DNA from 4 places in the Blautia sp. RTP21359st1_E11_RTP21359_211015 genome. Region 1 is predicted to be linked to each of the others. Evidence: predicted binding sites of a transcription regulator. Region 1 holds the regulator's gene; each other region holds the start of a gene.

Region 1 (4,465 bases):
CCCTGAGTCTGCTCATACATCTTGGAGAACAGTTTCTGAGCGCTCTCCATCATCTTCTCCTGTGCAGCCTTGATATCTGCAACCTGAGAATCAGTAAGCTCCTGTGCATTTGCTGTCTGTGCAAGAAGATCCTTCAGTGCATTGAGGTCTGCCTCAACACTTGCTTTATCGTTTGCATCAAGCTTGTCGCCTGCTTCCTTCAGAGCATTCTCAACCTGGAATACCATGGAGTCTGCATTGTTTCTTGTGTCGATCGCCTCTTTACGTTTCTTATCCTGAGCCTCGAACTCAGCTGCTTCTTTGACAGCTTTGTCGATATCGGAATCGGACATATTGGAACCAGCTGTGATTGTGATGTGCTGCTCTTTACCTGTTCCAAGGTCTTTAGCGGATACATTAACGATACCGTTGGCATCGATGTCAAATGTTACCTCGATCTGCGGAACTCCACGACGTGCTGGCGGGATTCCATCCAGACGGAACTGGCCGAGGGATTTGTTGTCTTTCGCGAACTGACGCTCACCCTGTACAACGTTGATATCTACAGCTGTCTGGTTATCTGCTGCTGTGGAGAAGATCTGGCTCTTCTTTGTAGGAATTGTAGTATTTCTCTCGATCAGACGAGTTGCGATACCACCCATTGTCTCGATGGACAGTGACAGTGGAGTAACATCCAGAAGAAGGATATCACCGGCACCTGCATCACCTGCAAGTTTACCACCCTGTACGGAAGCACCAAGTGCAACACACTCATCCGGGTTCAGGTTCTTGCTCGGCTCTTTGCCAGTTAACTGTCTTACCTTATCCTGTACAGCCGGGATACGGGAAGAACCACCAACCAGAAGTACCTGGCCAAGCTCAGAAGCTGTGATACCTGCATCAGACAGTGCACGGCGAACCGGCTCTGCTGTCATCTCTACAAGATCATGTGTCAGCTCATCAAATTTAGCTCTTGTAAGGTTCATATCGAAATGCTTCGGTCCCTCAGCTGTAGCTGTGATGAACGGAAGGTTGATGTTTGTTGTTGTTGCGGAAGAAAGCTCTTTCTTAGCCTTCTCAGCTGCCTCTTTCAGTCTCTGAAGAGCCATCTTATCATTGCTTAAGTCTACGCCCTCTGTTCTCTTGAACTCAGCAAGCATGTAATCTGTGACTTTCTTATCAAAGTCATCTCCACCAAGACGGTTGTTACCAGCTGTGGAAAGAACCTCGATAACACCATCACCAATCTCGATCACAGATACATCAAATGTACCACCGCCAAGGTCGTATACCATGATCTTCTGCTCTTTCTCATTGTCAAGACCATATGCAAGAGCTGCTGCTGTAGGCTCGTTGATGATACGTTTTACATCAAGACCTGCGATCTTACCTGCATCTTTGGTAGCCTGACGCTGAGCATCGTTGAAGTAAGCCGGAACTGTGATAACTGCCTCTGTTACTTTCTCACCAAGATATGCCTCTGCATCCTTTTTCAGTTTCTGAAGGATCATTGCGGAGATCTCCTGTGGAGAATATTTCTTGTCATCGATGGTTACACGGTAATCGGTACCCATCTCTCTTTTGATAGAGGAGATCGTTCTGTCTGCATTTGTAACTGCCTGACGTTTTGCAGGCTCACCTACCAGACGCTCTCCTGTTTTTGTGAATGCTACAACGGATGGTGTTGTTCTTGCGCCTTCTGTATTTGCGATAACTGTCGGCTGTCCACCTTCCATTACGGCTACACAGCTGTTTGTTGTACCTAAGTCAATACCAATAATCTTTCCCATGATTTTTTCCTCCTGTTTTAGTCTGTATCTGTTAAAATAAAGTTTGTTGTCAGTTAGTTCGCAACCTTCACCATACTGTGGCGTACTACGAAATCCTTGTAGGTGTAACCCTTCTGGAATTCTTCCACCACGATGTTCTCTCCAACCTCTTCATCCTCCACATGCATCACTGCATTATGGAAATCCGGGTTGAATTCCTTTCCCACTGCTTCGATCGGCTTCACGCCAAGCTCATCCAGTGTTGTGGTAAGCTGCTTGTAGATCATTTTCATTCCATCTGCAAAAGCATCGCCTTCCTGTGCCTGTGCAAGACCTCTTTCAAAGTTATCCACAACCGGCAGGATCTTTTCAACGATCTCTTTTGCTCCGATGATGTACATACTGGATTTTTCTTTTTCCGTTCTTTTACGGAAATTATCAAATTCAGCCATGGTACGCTTCAGGCGATCGGTAAGTTCCTCCACCTTCTGCTCAGATTTATCTTTTTTCTTCTTTCCGAAGAAGGAAGTTTTTGATTTTTCTTCTTTTTTATCCTCTGAGGCAGCTTCTTCGCCTGGAGTATTGTTTTCTTCCTCCGGCAGATCTTCTCCCTCCGGTGTCAGGTTTTCTTCTTCCTGATCTCCGTCAGTTACGGGGATTTCCTTCTCCGCTTCCTGCTCTTCGGATGTTTTCTTTGTTTCCTCCGACACTTTTTTTCTACCGCCTTTCTAAGTTTTCTTCTTTTTCAAAACGTCATCCAGATGATTCTTCAGTTCCTTCAGACTGTCCACTACATTCTCATAATCCATTCGTTTGGGACCGATGATCCCGATGGTTCCGTACATTCCGTCTCCCAGTTCATATCTGGCAGTTACAATGCTGCAGTCCTTCATGGTCTGGATTGGCATCTCATCACCGATGTAAACCTGAATTCCTGTATTCTCTCCATCTGACATCTGTTCTTTTACAAGATCGGCAAGTTCATGCTTCTCCTCAAATGCGGAGATCAGCTCCGTTGCCTTCTCTTTATCGGCAAGCTCCGGATACTTGAAAATGTTAGTTGCACCTGAAGTATAGATCTCCATATCTTCCTCTTCCACATGAATGGTGGCTGCCACTGCATCCAGAACCGTTGCCACCACACCGCTGTGGCTGCCTGCCTGTTCCTTCAGTCTGGCGATCATCCCAAGGTTGATATCCTGGATCGGGATCCCATTGAGATTGGTGTTAAGAAGAAGATTCAGTTTCAGGATCGTCTGGTCGTCCATTTCCTCATCCAGATTGATGATCTGGTTCCGGACTGTGTTGTTGTCACTGACAACCACTGCCACAAGCTGAAGTTCGCTCATTCTCGACAGCTGGATGAACTTGATCTTGTTGCCGCTGTACTGCGGAACGGAAACCATGGTAGCATAGTTGGTATTGGAAGCAAGAACCTTCGCAACCTTCTTAAGCACCTTATCCATCTTATCTGTCTTCTCAATGATCAGATCTCGCAGCTCTGCGACCTCCGCTTCCTTCTCCTTCATCAACTCATTGACGTAAAGTCTGTAGCCCTTATCTGAAGGAATCCTTCCTGCTGAGGTATGAGGCTGGACGATATAGCCCATATCTGTCAGGTCTGACATTTCATTTCGGATCGTTGCGGAACTGACATTGAGATCCGCATACTTGGAAATGGTCCTGGAACCAACCGGTTCTCCGGTTTCCATATAGGTCTTGATGATTGCTTTTAAGATTTTTTGCTTGCGCTCATTCAACACCTCTTCCATGAATCCATCTCCTTTCCTTTTTATTCTTTCCTGACGGATGTTGATTCTTTTTTTACATCTGTTAGCACTCATTTTAGTGGAGTGCTAACATCTACAGTCTTTAAGATATCACCATGTAAAATATTTGTCAATATGTTTTGAAAAAAAGTTCTTATTTTTTCAAAACAAAAAAAGCATCAGTACGATGCTTTTTTGTAATACTGGTCTATGCAGTTCTGTGCCCCGGCAAAAAATTCCGCTTCTGTTTTCTGTCCCAGCATATATTTCTGAAATTCCGTTCCCATGGACGAAACGGCTTCTATGGAATCGGCACACAGTGGTCTTGCCTTCAGCTTATAATCTTTCAGATATTGCCGGATCATTTCAATGCCATCCAGATCAAAATTCTTATCCTCGATCACATCCAGTCTTGCCGGACACATTTTTGTCAGCTGTCCGTAATTTTTACTGGCCTCATATCCGGACACATACTGAAGGAACTTCAGAGCTGCTTCTTTATGATCAGAATTTTTATTCAGTACATACTGCCAGGTTGCGATATTGGTCACCTTCTCGTCAAATTCCGGAAATGGTGCCATATGGATCTTATCTTTTCCATACACGCCTGCATTCTGAAAAGTACTCAACACACCGGTATACATAAACATACATCCATACTGGCCGTTTATAAATTTTTCATTCAGCTGGTCATGCTGGTCGATCAGATTCTCCTCTGATATCATCCCTGTATCCAGCATTCGCTTCATATATTCTGCCGCTTCTCTTGTTTTCGGATCCGTCCAGTCTGTATAATCTCCTCCGAAAAAATCGACATACTCGCTGATACTATTATATATGTAAGAAATCTCCCATGCATCCCCATATGCATATTTTCCCGTATTCTGAAGCTTTTTCTGAAGGATCTCAAGATCACTGAGACAGGAGAGTCTGTCCAGACCAGCCTGA
Region 2 (4,465 bases), on a different contig from region 1:
AAAAGAAAAAGGAAGAAGCCAAAGCAGCAGGAGAAGATCCGGATGCGGAGGAAAGTGAAGCTTCGGAGTCTTCAGAGAACACGCCGGATACAGAAGCTGGAACGTCAGAGGAGCCTGATAGTGCTCAGCCTGAGGAAACCATAGAGCCGGCAGAAGAAACGGAGTCTGCGGATGTGCAGGAGAATACAGATGTACAGGAACCTGCAGATACCCAGGAGCCTGCTGAAAACTCTGTTATAGAAGTAAACGGAGAACAGTCAGGGCCTCAGAATGCCGATGAGGCAGATACATCCGGAGATAGTCAGACAGAGACACCGGATTCCGCAGATACAGCAGCAGACGCTTCCGAAAAAAATGAGGAACCGACATATTCGGCATCTGCATACACGGAAGATGGAAGTGGAATTCTGGATTTTGGTTCCGTGGAAGAGGGATATACGGAAATTCCGGAAGCACAGATGGTTACTATCACAAATAACGGAACCGGGGATCTTAATTTTAAAGAGATCGCCCCGGAGAATTTCATGGCTGCGGATATTAACGATGCGCCATTAAAGAGTGGTGAAAGTGTTGCTGTGTGGGTAAAACCACGAGAAGGTCTGAAGGCTGGAGAATACAAAGATCTGATCACGTATCAGACAGAAGAAGGTGCCGATGTCTTCTTTGAAGCGGACTTTACAGTAAAAGAACCGGAAAATAAAAAAGTCGAAGATCATGAAAATAATGAGCAGACAGATCCCGGGGAAACATCGGACCCTGCAGCGGAAAAAATATACAAGCTAATTGCGGATCCGACAGAACTGCCTTTTGATGATCTGACTGCCGGTTATGAAAAGGTAGAAACAACAAGTACAGTCACGATCAAAAACGAAGGTACAGAAGCTGTGACGTTAGTACAGCCTGAGTCGAAGTTTTTTGATATTGCGCCGGTCAGTGAAGTGGAGAGTAGCGGAAATATCCAGTTGGCGCAGGGAGGAGAGCAGACCTTTACCGTACAGCCTAAGCTTGGACTCTCTGCAAAAGATGATCCATACGTGGAAGAGCTTGTATTTGCTTCTGATGAAAGCACGGAAGCATCTGCTACAGTGACGGCTTCGGTTATGGTAAAGACAGAAACACCAAAAACAGTTACTGCAACAGTGAAACCGGAAGGTCCTCTGAAGTTTGGAACACTGGAACAGGGCTATGAGACTGCGCCGGATGCACAGCCTGTAACCGTAGAGAATACAGGTACAGAGGCTATCCGGATCCAGCTTTCTGCTCCGGAGGATTATGAGGTGGGAGAGCTTTCTGCGGAAGTGCTCAATCCCGGAGATAAGGCGGCAATCTTTACCGTACAGCCCAAGACCGGTCTTCAGGCCGGAGATCACAGCGATACGATTTCTGTGACAGATCAGAATACCGGAAACACACTGGCTGAAGTCCGGCTGGAATTTACAGTTTCGGAACCGGAACCCAATCCCGGTCTTTCGGTAACAGACAGTCTGGAGTTTGGAACCAAAGAGGAAGGCTATAAGGAACTTCCTGATGCGAAGACAGTTACAGTTACCAACACCGGAAATACAAAGATCGTTCTGAAACAGCCTTCATCAAATGCATATACAATTGGTACACTTTCCGCCACAGAGCTGGAAGCAGGAGATAATGCAACCTTTAGCGTACAGCCGGTCAGCGGACTTTCACAGGGGGAATATCTGGAAGACATTGTGATCGCCAATGATGCAAATGTGGAAGCTTATGTAAATGTCCATTTCAGCGTTACAAAGAAAAAAACAGATAACGGTAAGAAGGCGAATAACCTTACAGGCATCAAAAAGCCATCCGATATCAAAGATCTACCCAATGGAACCCAGAAAACCCAGAAAGCCCTGAAGCTTCCGGGAACAGTAAAGATCACTACAACAAAGGGAGAGCAGAAGGCATCTGTTAAATGGGATGTTAAGGGATCTTCTTATGATCCGTCTTCTGCAGAACGTCAGATATTTAATGTAAAAGGTACCGTCATTCTTCCGGAGGGGGTTAAGAATCCCAACAAGATCAGTACAGTGATCGCAGTAAGTATTACAGTAAATGGATATCAGGGCACGGAAGCCGCTGCATCGGACAATAAGATCACAGGCATTGATTCCAATGGCAAGTATGATACCAATACAAAGATCACCTTTACAGCAGCTGGTGCAGGAATGGATAATACAAACCCGCGTAAGGGAGATACCAGATATCAGCCGAAGAGCTGGAAGATCACAGAGACCCGTACCTGGGATGGAGAGCCTTATACTGCAACATTCCGTGTCAGCAAGCCGGGAAAATATACTCTGAAAGTTACCTTTGGACAGCAGAAATACGACGGCTCCAGCTGGAAGGATACCGGTACACAGTCAGAAAGTACGGTTACTTTTACGGTATCACAGGCAGCAGTTCTTACTGCGACTCCGAGTCCGGCAGTGACACAGACAAATCAGAAATCTGCAGTGCAGACGGGAGACAGTACACCGATCATGACATTTGTGATCATTTTGATCGTGGCTGTGGTATGTATTGGAGGAATCCTTGTATATCGTAGAAAGAAAAAATAAGAACAGAATGTAGAAGATAGTTTTACAGCACCCTCCGTACAAAAAATGTACGGAGGGATTTTTTTGCACATAGAGATCCGTTTTACATGCTGTTACTAGCACTCTATAATGATGAGTGCTAAATTTTTCTTGACTTTTGTAAAAAGTCGTATTAGTATATATTTATTGAAAAAAACAACAGGTTTCCGGCTCTGTCGGAACATCAGAAATAAAAATAAAAACAAAAGGAGAGTGACATATATGTCAGCAAAACATGGCAGTTTATCAATCAACAGTGAAAATATTTTTCCGATTATCAAGAAATGGTTATATTCCGACCATGATATTTTTGTAAGAGAGATGATCTCCAACGGATGCGATGCGATCACCAAACTGAGAAAGCTGGAAGTTATGGGAGATTATACATTCCCGGAAGGTTACAAACCGGCTGTAAATGTTATCGTTGATCCGGATCAGAAAACTTTGAAGTTTATCGATAACGGTATTGGTATGACAGCAGATGAAGTAGAGGAATATATCACACAGATCGCTTTTTCCGGTGCCACAGAGTTTCTTGAGAAATATAAGGATAAAACAACGGATGATCAGATGATCGGTCATTTCGGACTTGGATTTTATTCTGCATTTATGGTTGCAGATGAAGTTCATATTGATACTCTCTCTTACAAGGAGGGTTCCACACCGGTACATTGGACCTGTGACGGTGGTACGGAGTATGAGATGGCAGACGGAAACAAAACAGAACCGGGAACAGAGATCACTCTTTTCCTCAATGAGGAAAGCCTGGAGTTTGCCAATGAATATCGTATGAGAGAGGTTATCGAGAAATACTGTTCTTTCATGCCGGTAAATATCTATCTTTCCAAAGCAAATGCTGAACAGGAGTATGAAACCATCGATGAGGCAGATCTCCGTGAAGATGATGTGGTAGTTGAACATATCCATGAGGATGCCAAGACAGAGGAAAAGGAGAATGATAAAGGCGAGAAAGAAGTTGTGGAAGTTTCTCCTGCCAAAGATAAAGTAAAGATCAATAAACGGCCGGTATCCTTAAGCGATACACAGCCGCTCTGGATGAAACACCCAAATGAGTGCACGGATGAAGAGTATAAAGAATTTTACCGTAAGGTATTTATGGATTACAAGGAACCGCTGTTCTGGATCCATCTGAACATGGACTATCCGTTCAACCTGAAGGGTATCCTGTATTTCCCGAAGATCAGGACAGAGTATGATTCCATTGAGGGAACCATCAAGCTTTATAATAATCAGGTATTTATTGCAGATAACATCAAAGAGGTGATCCCGGAATTCCTTCTTCTTCTGAAAGGCGTGATCGACTGTCCGGATCTTCCACTGAATGTTTCCCGTTCTGCACTGCAGAATGATGGTTTTGTGAAAAAGATTTCTGAATACATCACCAAGAAAGTAGCAGATAAGCTCACCGGAATGTGCAAGACAGACAGAGAGTCTTATGAGAAGTACTGGGATGATATCAGCCCGTTTATCAAATTTGGATGCATCAAGGATGCGAAATTTGGTGAGAAGATGAATGATTATATCCTCTTTAAGAATCTGGATGGCAAATATCTTACCCTGAAAGACTGCATTGAGGAAAATAAAAAAGAAGAAACAAAAGCAGCTGAAGAGGAGAAGACAGAGGAGAAAGCTTCTGAAGGATCCCAGAATGAGGAACCGGAAAAAACGGTGATCTATTATGTGACCGATGAGGTACAGCAGAGCCAGTACATTAATATGTTCCGTGAAGCGGGTAAAGATGCTGTACTGCTGAAGCATGTGATCGATTCACAGTTTATTTCCCATCTTGAACAGCAGGATCAGACGATCCAGTTCAAGAGAATTGATGCCGATCTGACAGAAGAGCTTCG
Region 3 (4,465 bases), on a different contig from region 1:
AGTATTGTGGATGTAAACTTTACAGCAACTATGGAGGGGCTTTTGGACTGCGTGGAAGCAGGTACCGTACAGTGGAAAACGGTTGTACGTAACTTCTATCCGGATCTGAAGCATGATGTGGATGAGGCTGAGAAAGAGCTTGAGAAAGTTGATATACAGGATGAGGTTACGGATGTGATCTGTGACAACTGTGGCCGCAACATGGTGATCAAGTACGGTCCTCATGGAAGATTTCTTGCATGCCCCGGATTTCCGGACTGCCGTAATACAAAACCATATTATGAGAAGATCGGTGTTGCATGTCCGAAGTGCGGCGGCGAAATTGTCATGAAAAAAACGAAAAAAGGCAGAAAATATTACGGATGTGAGAATAATCCGGAATGTGATTTTATGTCCTGGCAGAAACCTTCTGCAAAGAAATGTCCGAAATGTGGTAATTATATGCTCGAAAAGGGAAATAAGCTGGTTTGCAGCCAGGAAACCTGCGGATATGTGGAACAAAAACCAAAAGATGAAGATTGATTGAATAAATGCTTTTCCACCAATTTTCAGAAAATCCCGTTAAAAATAAAAAAATATAAAAAAGTCTTGTAAATTTCCAGAATAACGTGTAATATTAGACTAGAAAAACGATTTCTTTCAAGGTACGAAAGTGAAAGGAGGAAAAATGAGCGTTCAGTTGCTAGATAAAACTAGAAAAATCAATAAGCTTCTGCATAACAGCAGCTCAAGCAAGGTAGTGTTTAACGACATTTGCCAGGTGCTCATGGAAACCTTAAGTTCCAATATCCTGGTACTCAGTAAGAAAGGTAAGGTTCTGGGAGTCAGTATCTGCCCGGGTGTGGATGAGATCACAGAGCTGATCGATGACAAGATCGGCGGACATATCGACCCGTTATTGAATGAGAGATTTCTTGGTGTTCTTTCCACAAAGGAGAATGTCAATCTCCAGACACTTGGCTTTGAGCATGTACCCGGAAATTATCAGGGAATCGTGAATCCGATCGATATTGCAGGTGAGAGACTGGGAACGTTATTCATGTATCGCAATGATCATCCCTATGATATTGAGGATATTATCGTCAGCGAGTATGGTACAACAGTTGTTGGCCTGGAAATGATGCGTGCGGTTCATGACGAGAACGCAGAAGAAGACAGAAAACAGCAGATCGTTAAATCAGCATTCAGTACACTGTCCTTCTCAGAACTTGAGGCGATCATCCATATTTTTGATGAGCTGGATGGGGATGAGGGTATCTTGGTTGCCAGCAAGATCGCTGACCGTGTAGGTATCACCAGATCCGTGATCGTAAATGCACTGCGTAAATTCGAGAGTGCAGGTGTGATCGAATCCCGTTCATCCGGTATGAAGGGAACTTACATTAAAGTTCTTAATGAAGTGATCTTTGATGAGCTTGAGGAAATAAAAGCACAGAGAAGCAAGAAGGCATAATGTGATCAGCACTGTCAGATGCTTGATATAAGATAAAGAACGTGACAAAAGAGACTTCCCGCTAGCGTGGGAGTCTCTTTTTTGTCTGTTTCATAAAATCAAAATAAATAATGAAATTAAGAAAACAAGAGAAAACAAGAGTATAAAAGAGATAAAACCAGAATAATACAGAAAAACCATATCTTAAAAGGGTTGCGAAAATATGTGAAATTCACTAATATAGCCATAGTGATTAGCACTCGTATAAAGTGAGTGCTAGCAGGCGAAGATGGAACTTATAAAGGAGGAACATAGATCATGAAGTTAGTACCTTTAGGCGACAGAGTAGTATTAAAACAGGTTGAAGCAGAAGAGACAACAGCATCCGGAATCGTGCTTCCGGGACAGGCACAGGAGAAACCACAGCAGGCAGAGGTTATTGCAGTTGGACCTGGCGGAGTTGTAAACGGGAAAGAAGTAAAAATGGAAGTAGAAGTCGGAAATACTGTTATCTATTCCAAATATGCAGGAACAGAAGTAAAGATGGATGGAACGGATTATATTATTGTAAAGCAGGAAGATATCCTGGCAATCATTAAATAATATAAACATCTTATCGTATATCAATATAAATAGGAGGTCATTTTATCATGGCAAAAGAGATCAAATATGGCGCAGAAGCAAGAGCAGCACTTGAAGCTGGTGTAAATAAACTTGCAGATACAGTAAGAGTAACACTTGGACCGAAAGGAAGAAATGTAGTACTTGACAAATCTTTCGGTGCTCCGCTTATCACAAACGATGGTGTTTCCATTGCAAAAGAGATCGAGCTTGAGGACGGATTCGAGAATATGGGTGCTCAGATCATCAAAGAGGTTGCATCCAAGACAAACGATGTAGCTGGTGATGGTACTACAACAGCAACCGTACTTGCACAGGCAATGGTACATGAGGGAATGAAGAACCTGGCAGCAGGAGCGAACCCGATCATCCTCAGAAAAGGAATGAAAAAAGCAACAGATGTTGCAGTAGAAGCAATCAAGAACATGAGCCAGGCAATCAACGGAAAAGCTCAGATCGCTAATGTAGCCGCAATCTCTGCAAGTGATGAGCAGGTTGGACAGCTGGTTGCAGACGCTATGGAGAAGGTTTCCAAGGATGGTGTTATCACTGTTGAGGAGTCCAAGACCATGCATACAGAGCTTGACCTTGTTGAAGGTATGCAGTTTGACCGTGGATATATTTCCGCATACATGTCTACAGATATGGAGAAGATGGAGGCAACTCTTGATGATCCGTATATTCTGATCACAGATAAGAAGATCAGCAACATCCAGGAGATCCTTCCGCTTCTTGAGCAGGTTGTTCAGGCTGGTGCAAAGCTTCTCATCATTGCAGAAGATGTTGAGGGTGAGGCTCTCACAACCCTGATCGTTAACAAACTGAGAGGAACCTTCCAGGTAGTAGCTGTTAAAGCACCTGGCTATGGAGACAGAAGAAAAGAGATGCTTCAGGATATTGCGATCCTGACAGGTGGACAGGTGATCTCTGACGAGCTCGGTCTTGATCTGAAGGAAGCTAAAATGGAGCAGCTCGGACGTGCAAAATCCGTTAAGGTTGCGAAAGAGAATACAGTTATCGTTGACGGTCTTGGCGATAAAGATGCCATCGCAAAACGTGTTGCTCAGATCCGTGCGCAGATCGAGGAGACAAAATCCGAGTTTGATAAAGAAAAACTTCAGGAAAGACTTGCAAAACTGGCAGGCGGCGTAGCTGTTATCCGTGTAGGTGCTGCTACTGAGACAGAGATGAAAGAAGCAAAGCTTCGTCTTGAGGATGCTCTTGCAGCAACAAGAGCAGCTGTTGAGGAAGGTATCATCGCAGGCGGCGGATCTGCTTACATCCATGCTTCCAAAGAGGTTGCAAAGCTTGCAACAACACTTGAGGGAGATGAGAAGACAGGTGCTTATGTGATCCTGAAAGCCCTTGAGGCTCCGTTGTTCCACATTGCTGCAAACGCAGGACTGGAAGGCGCTGTTATCATCAACAAGGTAAGAGAGTCTGAGGTAGGTACAGGCTTTGATGCTCTGAATGAGAAATATGTAAACATGGTTGAAAATGGAATCCTTGATCCTGCAAAGGTTACAAGAAGTGCACTTCAGAACGCAACAAGTGTTGCATCTACACTTCTTACAACAGAGGCTGTAGTTTCTACGATCAAAGAGGATACTCCTGCTCCGGCACCAAACCCGGGAATGGGAATGATGTAATTTCAAGCAGGCAGGTAAATAATTTACAAAATGAGAGGGCCTGCGTCATGGACGCGGCTCTCTTTTTGTGTTATAATCAAAAGAAATCAGTAAATTACGAAAGGAAGAAGCAAATGAGTGACTTATATTCAGAACTTCTGGTAAAGAAGAAACAGACAGGGAAGGATCTTGCTATAAAATACGGTCTTATTGCACTGACCGTGATCATGGTTCTGGGAGGTCTGGTGCTGAATGCACTTCTTCTGGTTCCGGCTATCGCTCTTGGTGTTGCATGCTATTTTGTAATTCCGAAAACAGACCTGGAATATGAATATCTGTTTGTTAACGGGGAACTGGATATTGATATGATCATGTCCAAGTCAAAGAGGAAAAGAGTAAAATCACTTCAGCTTGCGGAGGCTGATCTTGTGGCACCTCTGAAATCCCACAGAATGGATTATTACAACGGAAATCAGAAGATGAAAACCGTAGACTTTTCCTCAGGTATTGAGGATCATAAGCGCTATGCCATGATCGTAAGAGACAGCGGAGAAACCTGCAAGGTGATCCTGGAGCTGGATGATGAACTTGCCAATACCATGAAAAATTCTGCACCGAGTAAAGTTTTTTTGGATTGACATGAATCTTGTTTTTTGTTACACTAGTTCACAAATTTAAAATATCTTACACAAAGGGAGGAAATGCAATGGGTACTATTATTGGTGACGGCATTACGTTTGATGATGTCCTGCTGGTTCCGGCTTATTCTAAAGTAATTCCGAAT
Region 4 (4,465 bases), on a different contig from region 1:
TCCTCGAATTTTATGCTGAAAAGTTTCTGCACATCGTAGTAATGCACCGGCCCTGGCATCAGCTTCAGAAGATTATAGTATTTCATATTGCGCTGAAGTTCCATCACATCCTGGTCTCCCCAGGTAAAAAAGCGATACTCCTCCCCGCACCATTCCAGAAATCTGCGGATCGCCCTTGGAAAAGGGATGCCTTTTTCCAGTTCATGATAATCCACGTGGATCACTTCATGGATACTGTCGTGGATCCAGTGGTACACTTTGGGCTTGATCAGGCACTGAAAGGTATCAACGATCTCTCTTTTTTCATTTAATTTTACTGCCCCGATCTCTATGATCTCAAACGGGAGCCGACTATCCGGATGTCTTCTTCCATCCGGATTCTGGTTCCATTCCAGGTCAAATACAATATAGTTCATGGGTTTTCTGTCCTCTTATCTGACAGTGTGCGCAGATATCCTTATAAAGATCAGGCACTGTGTTCTGCTCCTCTATATCTTATGAACGCAGCTGCTTCATGGTCTGATCCCGGTTATTTCCCGGTTCTGCATTCGGACACAGAATAAATCGCTTCAAACAGCTCCTGCTGGAAGCTTTCTGTATCTGCATCTGTCAGAATCATATCTTTCATTTCGTCTTCTTCGTGTAGCCACCAGCGAAAATCGCATAATGTAGCACCCCGTCCGGCACCGTCTGAACAATCCACATCCAGGAATACTTTTTCTGTTTTAAAGAACTCCGGATGGATGAGATACATAAACGGTACAGCAGCATGGATACTTGCCACGCAGCGATATTTGGAAAAGTTTTCAAGTACGTAGCCAGCCATATCTCCACAGGCTCTGGCTGCCGGATCACCGGACTGGCACAGCTTCATGATCTGGTTTCTGGTAAGATTACATTTCAGGGTAGCATCCAGTCCGCACATGATCAGTGGGATTCCGGAATCGAATACGATCTTTGCCGCCTCCGGATCTGCGTAGATGTTGAATTCCGCTGCCGGTGTGATGTTTCCGCCTTTTGCTGCGCCGCCTGTAAATACAATTTTTCTGATCTTATTCTTTATTTCAGGAAAAACCTTCAACAGAAGTGCAAGATTAGTCATTGGTGCAGTTTCGATCATTACTACCTGCTCGCCCTCAGGAATGGCATTCAGAATGTCACGTATAAAAAGCACTGCATTATCAGAAGCAGCCTCTGATTTTGCTTCCGGCAGTACGCAATGGCCAAGCCCTGTCTCTCCGTGGAATTCTTCCGCATAAATTGCCGCTTTCACAAGAGGACGGTCCTGGCCTCCTGCCACCGGAACCTTCAGTCCGTAAAAATCCACCAGCTCCAGTGCATTTTGGGTCACTCTTTCTATCCTGGTACTTCCTGCAGATGTCGTCACTGCAAGCAGCTCCAGTTCATCCTGATGTGCTGCCGCATATGCCAGTGCGATCCCGTCATCGATTCCGGGATCACAGTCCATGATAACCTTGATCTTATCTCCCATATATTCACCTCTGTAAAAACTCTTTCCCCAATTTTATAGTATTGCCGAATTTCCGCTGTTTACCTGTTCCAAGTATAACAGAGTGAGGAAAGAGTGTAAAGTTAATCAGAATTCGTTACTGTTCACTCCGTTCTCAGCAACACGCTTCGCGGAATATTACCAGTAAACAGTAATCAGAATTCACCTCTGTACTTCAGGCTGAAACGTAAAGAACCCCTCTGCCGGACATTGGCAGAGGGGTGGAAAAAAGGGGGTTATATTCATTTATATAAACAAATGCAATGTGCAATTTGGAGCTTTAATATTTGCAATATCCGTTTGGGTTGTTCCGGATATTGTTATTATGCTATATTCCATCACCCGGAGCTTGCAATCCAGTACCGGGGCTTCACAATAAATGCTGATCAATCAATAGAAACAAATTTCTTCTCTTCTGCTTCTTTCTTGGTCTCTTCCTTCGGGAAGGTTACATGAAGGATTCCGTTCTCATATTTCGCATGGATATCTTCATGCTTAATGCTCGAGCCTACATAAAAGCTTCTGTTGCAGGTTCCTGTATAACGTTCTCTGCGAACATATTTACCTTTATCATCCTTCTCGTCCTTCTTCTCTTCTCTGGTTGCCTGAATGTTCAGATAACCATTCTTCAGCTGGATCTTCACATCCTCTTTCTTAAATCCCGGAAGATCGATCTCCAGTTCATAATTGCCATCTACATCACGGATATCTGTCTTCATCATATCCTTCACCTGAGGATAAGCATTGGCAGCTGCCTGACGGCCTGTCGGATATCCCATAAAATCATCAAATAAATCTTCTCCGAAAATACTTGGCATTAACATAACTCATTCCTCCTGATCTATATTCGCTGCGTGCTGCGCAGGCGTTTTTAATTTACTGTTTCTGAAAACATCTGCAAATTCTGTAAGAACTTTCTCCGGAAGATTTCTTTTTTCTCTCTTCCTTTGTTCTGTATGTACTATAACACGCATTATTAGCACTGTCAAGAGGCGAGTGCTAATTTCACACTTTCTTCACATTTCACGTAATTTTACGATCCATTTTTCCGATACATATGTCTGAAGCGCCGAAGATAGAAGGACTCCCAGGATCAGAAATGGAACTGCCTGTAAAAACACTCCCATAAATACATAAATATAATAACTGCTTTCATAAAAGAGAGCCCACGTCTGCTGAATACAGGAAAGAACATCTGTATCGGGACCATGGATTCCGTATTCAGTGCAGTGGAGATATGCTTCATGAGATCTGTCGAATAATACATTTAATCGATACCGGGACGGTAATAAGGCAGGCTACCGCACCAGATAGCATGACTGCAACATCCTGGAATAGGAACTGGGAATTAAGAATGATCTCCAGGGTATATTGCTGTGTCTGAATGTATGAAAATAATAAAATAGTTCCTCCAAGATAAGCAAACAGCAACGTATTTACCGTTGTACCGATAATTTCTTTCCCAACCTGATAGCCGGAAGCTGTAAGCTCTTTCGCTGTCAGACTGTTTTTATGAGTCCAGACTTCATATACAGAAGATGTTACAGATAATGCTGTATCGATAACAGCCCCAAGAGTACTGAAAACAGTTACAAATATTCCTACATGAAGCATGTTAATATGAAGGTCCGTACTGTAATAATACATAAAATCGTCTTCCGAAATCTGCAACTCATTTAACCCGTAACTTCCTGATCTCCATGTAATAATATAAATCGGAATAAACAAAAGTAACATTACCAGCAGTGTAGCCAGAAAAGCCGCCCGCGTCTTTGGATTATTTCCATTCTGATAAAACAGAGAAATATAACAGACACCTGCACCTGCCACCAATATCAGGAGCAGTACAGGAAAACCGGCAGACATCAGCATAATTGAAAAAAACAAAATTACAATATTCCCCGCCAGTGTCATAATTGACATGGCTCCACGCTCTCCGCCAATCAAGATCACCAGAAAAATTAAAATCAATGCAAGAAAAATGATCATTCTCTGACACCCCTTTTCCGTGATGGTATTTTCATAATCGCTGAAGCAATAAAAACAGATACCGGTATTGCCAGTACAATTCCAATACTTTCTATCAGAAAACGACAGATATCATATGGAATGTGGTATCTCACGATCGTTACAAAGCTTATATCATTATTCATCTTAAGTATGAACATGGGAATCATGCCGCTTGCCAGAACAAACAGCAGTACATTTATCATGGTTCCCATAATATCATATCCGATTTCACGACCGGAATGTATCAGTCTTCTCAGAGAAACCGATGGATTTTTCCGCACGATCTCTCCTATTGCTGCGCTGATCGTCACCGTCACATCCATAATTGCACCAAGTCCTGTCAGCATAATATCTGCCCAGAATATATCTGCTGAATTGCCTGTACTTCCAAGGTATTCCAGATTGGAATAATCCAGATCTCCGTACATATAAATAGAAAATTCAAACAATGCCATGATCAGAAACAGAACACACAGTGTTGAAAGAACTGAGGAAAATGTTTTTCTATGAATTCCATTTAAGCAGATCAATGTAGTCAGTGAAAAAAGAACTGCGATGACATTACAGATATTTAAAATATTTTTCCCTTCTGTAAAAGCCTGAAATCCATACGCAAATATGACTGTATTCAGTATCAGTGATATGATCGTGTAAAATCCCTGCTTTCCTGTAATGCAGATCAGAAGAAAAAATAATCCTCCTGCCAGTAATGCCAGATACCCATCCCTTTTTACAGAACGTATCGTTTTTCCGGGGCTTTCCTTTGAACCGCTTAAAAGAACGGTGTCTCCTTTATGATATTTCTTGGTCTGAACCTGAGAAGATGTATATTCATTAGAGACCGTTATTTTTTCCCCTTTATGCGGACCGTTTAATATCCGTGCCGTAATATTCTGAGTATAGTAATATTCTTTTGAGCCCCTGGTTCCTTCTCTGCTCAGAGTC

Evidence for each region. Region 1 encodes HrcA, which represses chaperone genes, less so after heat shock. Its sites were predicted from a motif close to TGTTAGCACTCNNNNNNNNNGAGTGCTAACA; they were not measured.
Region 2: the regulator HrcA is predicted to act here: its motif matches at 2,670-2,700, upstream of htpG (molecular chaperone HtpG).
Region 3: the regulator HrcA is predicted to act here: its motif matches at 1,684-1,714, upstream of groES (co-chaperone GroES).
Region 4: the regulator HrcA is predicted to act here: its motif matches at 2,485-2,515, upstream of AB5026_RS10420 (Hsp20/alpha crystallin family protein).

The regions. Positions count from the first base shown of each region.
Region 1 covers NZ_JBDGAB010000011.1:5,843-10,307, reverse strand. Annotated here, with positions in the region: gene dnaK (molecular chaperone DnaK) at 1-1,769, opposite strand, end outside; gene grpE (nucleotide exchange factor GrpE) at 1,823-2,458, opposite strand; gene hrcA (heat-inducible transcriptional repressor HrcA) at 2,477-3,520, opposite strand; gene AB5026_RS05675 (ABC transporter substrate-binding protein) at 3,697-4,465, opposite strand, start outside.
Region 2 covers NZ_JBDGAB010000029.1:25,348-29,812, forward strand. Annotated here, with positions in the region: gene AB5026_RS11225 (LPXTG cell wall anchor domain-containing protein) at 1-2,576, shown strand, start outside; gene htpG (molecular chaperone HtpG) at 2,817-4,465, shown strand, end outside.
Region 3 covers NZ_JBDGAB010000004.1:39,414-43,878, forward strand. Annotated here, with positions in the region: gene topA (type I DNA topoisomerase) at 1-522, shown strand, start outside; gene codY (GTP-sensing pleiotropic transcriptional regulator CodY) at 668-1,453, shown strand; gene groES (co-chaperone GroES) at 1,751-2,035, shown strand; gene groL (chaperonin GroEL) at 2,083-3,702, shown strand; gene AB5026_RS02315 (DUF6106 family protein) at 3,816-4,319, shown strand; gene guaB (IMP dehydrogenase) at 4,388-4,465, shown strand, end outside.
Region 4 covers NZ_JBDGAB010000026.1:30,827-35,291, forward strand. Annotated here, with positions in the region: gene AB5026_RS10410 (3'-5' exonuclease) at 1-416, opposite strand, end outside; gene AB5026_RS10415 (nucleoside hydrolase) at 530-1,492, opposite strand; gene AB5026_RS10420 (Hsp20/alpha crystallin family protein) at 1,897-2,334, opposite strand; gene AB5026_RS10425 (YibE/F family protein) at 2,753-3,499, opposite strand; gene AB5026_RS10430 (YibE/F family protein) at 3,496-4,465, opposite strand, start outside.